Regions from separate parts of the Micromonospora sp. NPDC048830 genome, predicted to be linked through region 2. Evidence: riboswitches for the same ligand, from Rfam matches in the RefSeq annotation. Region 2 holds a riboswitch; the other holds the start of a gene.
What was found. A riboswitch is a leader RNA that binds a small molecule or an ion and turns the genes downstream of it on or off. The one in region 2 is predicted to bind S-adenosylmethionine.

Region 1 (3,504 bases), on a different contig from region 2:
CCTCGACTGGATCATCAGCTGCGACCAGTGGGGCGCCCGCCCGCCGAAGGACCCGCTGTCGGTCAGCGCCATCCCCACCAACAAGATCATCGTGCACCACATGGCGTTCCCGAACGTCACCGACTACTCCCGCGAGCAGGCGATCAAGCTGGCCCGGGACTGCCAGAACCTGCACATGGACGGCAACGGCTGGTCGGACACCGGCCAGCACTTCACGGTCAGCCGCGGCGGGTACGTGACGGAGGGCCGCCGCGGCAGCCTGGAACGGCTGACCGCCGGCGACCGGCAGATGATCTCGGCGCACTGCCCCGGCGAGAACGGCCGGGCCATCGGTATCGAGAACGAGGGCACGTACGTCACCGAGACGCCCCCGCAGGCGCTGCTGGACTCGCTGGTGCGGCTCTGCACGACGATCTGCCGCCAGTACGGGCTGCACGCCCACGACATCTTCGGCCACTGGGACTTCCGCAACACCCTCTGCCCCGGCGCGGCGTTCTACGCGCAGTTCCCGACGCTGCGCCGGCGCGTGTTCCGCGAGCTGGGCACCGACCTCGCGGACGTGCCGGCGCGCCGCTGGCCGGACCTGTGGCGTTTCGTCAGCTCCCCCTCCGTGCGGGTGGTGCAGTACCTGCTCACCCACCGCGGCTACCCCCTGTCGGTCAGCAGCGCCTTCGACGCGGCGACCGTGGCGGCGGTGCAGGACTGGCAGGCCCGCAACGGCATCCCGGTCGACGTCGACGCCACCCTGACCACGCCGACGTGGGAAACGCTGGCGCCGGAGCTGGAGAAGGACGCCACCGGCGCCCCGGTCAGCGCCGCCCAGTTCATGCTGAACATGAAGGGCTGGGCCGACGTCGCCGTGAGCGGCCAGTTCGACTACGCCACCAAGAAGGCCGTCCAGGACCTGCAGCGGCTGCACGGCCTGGAGCCGAACGGCAAGGTCGACACGAACACCTGGTGCGCGCTCGTCGGCGGCGTCGTCCGCCCGTCGTTCCAGGCGGACTGACGCCGCGGGCGGCGGCGTGGGGGGTCACCCGCGCCGCCGCCCGCGCCGCCGCCCGCTCCGGCGGGCGACGGGCCGGGCAGGACCGGGCCCCCGGGCGGCGTCGGGCGGTCGCGCGCCGCGGGCACGCCGCCACCTGCGGGTACGCGGGGCGGTGCGGGCGATCAGCGTCCACGCGCCCCCAGCTCCAGCGGCTCGGTTACCGCGACCGTCGGCGCGGCGCTGAAGGCGCGGACGACCAGGCGCGGCGGGACCTGCTCGCGGCGGGGCGGCAGGCCGGGCTCGGCGATCCGCTGTAGCAGCAGCTCGGCGGCGCGCCGACCGCGCTCGGCGAAGCCGACGGCGAGAACGGCGCTACCGGCGGTGGACGCCGACCACCCGTCCGGTCACAGCGCGTGAGCGTGGTCATATCGGCTGGACGGGCGGCCCGGGTGCCCTGTTACTGTCGGTGCAGGTCATGAGCGCCAGCGCCAAGCCCCGGCTCGCTGGCCGGCAACCCTCCTCCGCGGTGGGGTGCCCCGGGTGAAGACCAGGCACCGGAGTGTCACCGGTGCAAGCGTGGCCTGGTCCCCAGGTCATCACCGACCCTGGAGAGCCATGTCTGCCTACCACCTCTGCCCGCCGGCCGGAGCCCCGCTCCCCCGCGTCGCGATGGTCAGGCGCCGGCACGTGGACCTGATGCGAATGTGCAGCGCCGGCTGTCGCCGCACCTCGCGCTGAGCGCCCCCTTCCGGCAACCCCTCCCGGTACGCCCACCCGGCGCCGTCCTCGGCGGCCGGCGGCGTGCCGTTTTCCCGATCCAGGAGACACCTGTGCGATTCCTTCCTGCCCTGACCAAGGTCGCCGCCCTCGGCGCCGCCGCCGTCCTCGCCGCCGGGGCGCTGACCGCCTGCGGCGACGACGCCCCGAACGCGGCGGACAACCCGTACGGCCTACTCCAGGCCGGCGTGCTGCGCACCGGCACGCTCACCGACGCCCCGCCGAACGTCTACCTGAAGGACGGCACGTTCACCGGCTTCGACAACGACCTGCTCACCGCGGTCGCGGCGAAGATCGGCCTGAGGGTGGAGTTCGTCGGCACCGACTTCTCCGCACTGCTGTCGCAGGTCAACAACCACAAGTTCGACGTCGGCAGCTCGTCGATCACCATCACCGAGGCGCGGAAGAAGACCGTCGACTTCGGCAACGGCTACGACTTCGGCTACTTCGGCCTCGACGTCCCGGCCGGCTCCTCGATCACCGGCTTCGACCAGCTCGCGGGCAAGCGGGTCGTGGTCGTGCAGGGCACCGTGCAGGACGACTACGCCACCGGGCAGAACCTGAACCCGGTGCGGGTGCCCGACTACAACGGCGCGCTCAACCAGCTCAAAGCCGGCACCGCCGACGCGTGGATCGCCCCGGCCGAGATCGGCGAGAAGACCGCCGCCGACAGCGGGGGCAAGATCAAGGTGGCGGCGAAGCAGCTCAGCCCCGCCCCGACCGCGTACGCGGTGGCCAAGGGCAACGACAAGCTGCGCGAGGTGCTCAACAAGGGCCTCGACGAGGTCATCGCCGACGGCACCTGGAGCCGGCTGCAGGCCCAGTACTACCCGGGCCGCCCGATCCCGGCCGACTTCAAGCCGGGCAGCGGCACCGTGCCGGTCCCGTCGGCGGCGACCGAGCCGTCCGGGACGGCCGCGCCGTCGGCGTCCGCCTCGGCGGCTTCCTGACGGTACGTGACGAGCGAGCGGGACGGACGGGACGATGGATCCACTGAGCACCCTGTGGGAGACGTTCTTCGACTGGGACTCGATGCGCGTGGCGCTGCCCGAGATGCTGACGGTCGGGCTGCCCAACACGCTGATCCTGGCGATCTCGGCCGCCCTGCTCGGCTCGCTGCTGGGCATGCTGCTGGCCGTGGCCGGCATCTCCCGTACCCGGTGGCTGCGCTGGCCGGCCCGGGTCTACACCGACGTCTTCCGGGGGCTGCCCGCCGCGGCGACGATCCTGCTCATCGGCGTCGGGCTGGCGCCGCTGGGCATGCAGGTGTGGGGTCCCAACCCGTACCCGCTGGGCATCCTGGCGCTGTCGCTGATCGCCGCGGCGTACATCGGGGAGATCTTCCGGTCCGGCATCCAGAGCGTGGAGGCCGCGCAGCTGGAGGGCGCCCGGGCGCTGGGCTTCTCCTGGGGCGAGGCGATGCGGCTGGTGATCATCCCGCAGGGCGTGCGCCGCGTGCTGCCGGCGTGGGTCAACCAGCTCATCGCGCTGATCAAGGACTCCAGCCTGGTCTACTTCCTGGGCCTCGTCGCCAGCCAGCGGGAGCTGTTCCGGATCGGGCAGGACCACGCGGCGAACACCGGCAACGAGTCCGCGCTGCTGCTGGCGGGCCTGTTCTACCTGGCGCTGACCGTGCCGTTGACCCACGCGGTCAACTGGATCGACCGGCGGCTGCGGCAGGGGCGCCCGGCCGAACTGTTGGGTGGGGGTGTCCCAGACGACGTCGCGGCCGACGACGACGG
Region 2 (3,504 bases):
TGGACGAGCCGACGGACGGGCTGGACCCGCCGCAGATCGCCGAGATGCGCCGGGTGCTCCAGCGCTACGCCACCGACGGCCGGGCGGTGCTGGTCTCCAGCCACCTGCTCGCCGAGGTGGAGCAGACCTGCACCCACGCCGTGGTGGTCAACAAGGGGCGGATCGTGGCGTCCGGCCCGGTGGAGGAGATCGTCGGCGAGTCGCCGAGCGTGCTGTTCGACGTGACCGACCCGGACGCGGCGCGGACCGTGCTGGGCCGGCTCGACGGGGTCCGGGTGCTGCCGGACTCCGACGGGCACCTGGTGGTGGACACCAACGGCACCGCGCGCAGCGAGGTGGTGGCCGAGCTGGTCCGGGCCGGGATCGGGGTGGACCGGGTGGTGCCGCGGCGCCGCCTGGAGGACGCGTTCCTCGCCCTGGTGGGCGAGAACTCTCGGGGAAGCGGGGACCGGTGATGGCGCAGTCGTCTTCCATGGTGGGCGCGGCGGCCGGGTACCGCCCGTCGGCCACGCTGCCGTTCGGGGCGGAGTTCCGCCGGCAGGCGTCCCGGCGACGTACCCAGCTCGCGTTGGGGTTCATGGTGCTGCTGCCGCTGATCATCCTGGTCGCGTTCCAGTTCGACTCCGGGGACGACGACCGGGGCGGCCGGGGCGAGTTCTCCAGCATGTCCGAGCTGGCCACCTCGGGCGGGCTGAACTTCACCCTGTTCTCGCTGCTGGTGTCGGCGTCGTTCCTGCTGGTCGTGGTGGTGGCGCTGTTCTTCGGGGACACGGTGGCCAGCGAGGCGAGCTGGGGGAGCCTGCGGTACCTGCTCGCCGTGCCGGTGCCCCGGGCCCGGCTGCTGACGGTGAAGCTGCTGGTGGCGCTCGCGTACGCGGGGCTGGCGCTCGTGCTGCTCGCCGGCACCGCCCTGGCCGCCGGCACCCTCCGGTACGGCTGGGAGCCGCTGCGCAGCCAGGTCGCGGCCCAGTTGGAGCCGGGCGAGGGGCTGCTGCGGCTGCTGGCGGTGCTCGGCTACCTGGCGGTCGTCCTGCTGGCGGTGGCCGGGCTGGCGTTCCTGCTGTCGGTGGTCACGGACGCGGCGCTCGGCGCGGTCGGCGGGGCGGTGCTGCTCTGGATCCTCTCCAGCATCCTGGACCAGATCACCGCGCTCGGTGCGCTGCGCGCCTTCCTGCCGACCCACTACAGCACCGCCTGGTTGGGGCTGCTGTCGACGCCGGTGCAGACGGACGACGTGGTGCGCGGCTGCATCTCGGCGATCGGCTACGCCACCGTCTTCTGGTCGCTAGCGTACTGGCGGTTCACCCGCAAGGACATCACGAGCTGACCGTACGGGCACGGGATGTCGTCGCTGTTCGGCCTGTTCGGCGGGGCGCGGGGCACCGGGCAGGCGGTGCCGGTCGGCCAGTGGCCGGGCTGGTGGGCCGCGCTGATCCAACCCGTCTGCGGCGCGCTGGTGCTGGTCGGGCTCCTCCCCCGCCCGCTGATCCACCGGGCGACGACAACTTCCGGGAGGTAGTGGCCTCAGCCGGCGACGAGGCCACTACTTCCCTGAAGTTGTGCGGACACTGCGGCGCAGCTCACAGGGTGGGAAGAACGGGTGGCGGCCCGGGAGGACCGTCGTAGACTCGGCGGCACAACTGCATACCTCATCCAGAGGGGCTGAGGGACACGGCCCGAAGACGCCCCGGCAACCACCCACGCGCTCGACGACGAGCGGCGCGGGCAGGTGCCAATTCCGTCCCCGCCGCAGGGTGCGGTGTGGGGAAGATGAGAGGACCCCTCGACATGACGTCGACCCTCGCCGCGTCCGGCATCGACACCACCGCCAGCCCCGCCCGCGCCCTGGTCTGCCGGGCCTGTCAGGCCCGCTACCCGCTCGCCGCGCAGCACGCCTGTTACGAGTGTTTCGGCCCGCTGGAGGTCGACTACGACCCGGCCGCCCTGGCCCGCGTCACCCGCGAGCAGATCGAGGCCGGCCCCCGCAACCTGTGGCGGTACGCCGCCCTGCTCCCGGCCGGCCAGGACCCGGCCGCCCGGGTGACCCTCGACCCGGGGCTGACCCCGCTGGTCGCCGCCCCGCACCTGGCCGCCGAGCTGGGGATCACCGCCCCGCTCTGGGTCAAGGACGACAGCGCCAACCCCACCCACTCGTTCAAGGACCGGGTCGTCTCGGTGGCGTTGACCGCGGCCCGGGCGCTCGGCTTCACCCGGTTCGCCTGCGCGTCCACGGGCAACCTGGCCAACTCCGTCGCAGCGCACGCCGCCCGCGCCGGGGTCCCGTCCGTCGTGTTCATTCCGAGCGACCTGGAGCAGGGCAAGGTGATCACCACCGCCGTCTACGGCGGCGAGCTGGTCGCCATCGACGGTTCGTACGACGACGTGAACCGGCTCTGCGGCGAGCTGGTGGAGACCGACGAGTTCGAGGACACGGCGTTCGTCAACGTCAACGTCCGGCCGTACTACGCCGAGGGCTCCAAGACCCTCGGGTACGAGGTGGCCGAGCAGCTCGGCTGGCGCATCCCGGCCCAGGTGGTCATCCCGATGGCCAGCGGGGAACTGCTCACGAAGGTCGACAAGGCGTTCAGCGAGCTGGTCGAGATCGGTCTGGTCGAGGCGCCGGCCGGCGGCTGGAAGGTGTTCGGCGCCCAGTCCGCCGGCTGCAACCCGATCGCCACCGCCCTGCACGCCGGCAGCGACACCATCACCCCCGTCAAGCCCACCGGCATCGCCAAGTCGCTGAACATCGGCGACCCGGCCGCCGGCCTGTACGCGCTGGAGGCCGTCCGGCGCACCGGCGGGTGGATGGAGTACGCCGACGACGACGAGATCCGCGGGGGCATCCGCCTGCTGGCCCGGACGGCCGGCGTCTTCGCCGAGACGGCGGGCGGGGTGACCGTGGCGGTGCTGCGCAAGCTGGTCGAGTCCGGCCGGCTCGACCCGACGGCGGAGACGGTGGTGTTCAACACCGGCGAGGGCCTGAAGACCCTCGACGCGGTCGCCGGCCAGGTCGGCCCGACCCACCGGATCAGGCCGTCCCTGCGCGCCGCCCGCGACGCCGGCCTCCTCGGCTGACCCACCCACCCCGACCCACCCCGCCGGCGCCCCCACCCGCCACCCTCCCACCCCGGCGATCTTGCACTTGTGGCCCTCGTTCCGGGGTGTTCGCGCCATATGTCGGGCCGTAACTGCAAGATCGCGGGAGGTTCGGGCGGGGGCGAGGTGGGTCCGTCGGTCGGGTGGGGGCGGATCGCCCGGACGGGGGATAGGGCGGATCCGTTGGGTAACGGGCTTTTCGCGTTCGGTGCGAAAAACCTGCCGGTAAGGACTTGACGGCAGGAACCGGACGGGCGCAAGATGCTCCGTGCGGGAGGGCGTTTCGCCGGAGACTTTTCAAGTCATCCGATCCAGCGCCGGAGGTGTTGTGCGATCGACCCTCCCGACCAACCTTCGATCGGGCCAGCGAGGAAATTCGCTGGCCCGATCGTCTTCGCCGGGCCACCC

Region 1: another riboswitch for S-adenosylmethionine. It lies ahead of ACGFIZ_RS11630 (ABC transporter substrate-binding protein); the one in region 2 lies ahead of thrC (threonine synthase).

The regions. Positions count from the first base shown of each region.
Region 1 is NZ_JBICUP010000010.1:3,407-6,910, forward strand. It holds gene ACGFIZ_RS11625 (peptidoglycan-binding protein) at 1-1,006, shown strand, start outside; SAM riboswitch class IV at 1,457-1,568, shown strand; gene ACGFIZ_RS11630 (ABC transporter substrate-binding protein) at 1,816-2,712, shown strand; gene ACGFIZ_RS11635 (amino acid ABC transporter permease) at 2,747-3,504, shown strand, end outside.
Region 2 is NZ_JBICUP010000004.1:31,657-35,160, reverse strand. It holds gene ACGFIZ_RS05485 (alpha/beta fold hydrolase) at 1-455, shown strand, start outside; gene ACGFIZ_RS05480 (ABC transporter permease) at 455-1,327, shown strand; gene ACGFIZ_RS05475 (hypothetical protein) at 1,343-1,519, shown strand; SAM riboswitch class I at 1,647-1,777, shown strand; gene thrC (threonine synthase) at 1,789-3,075, shown strand.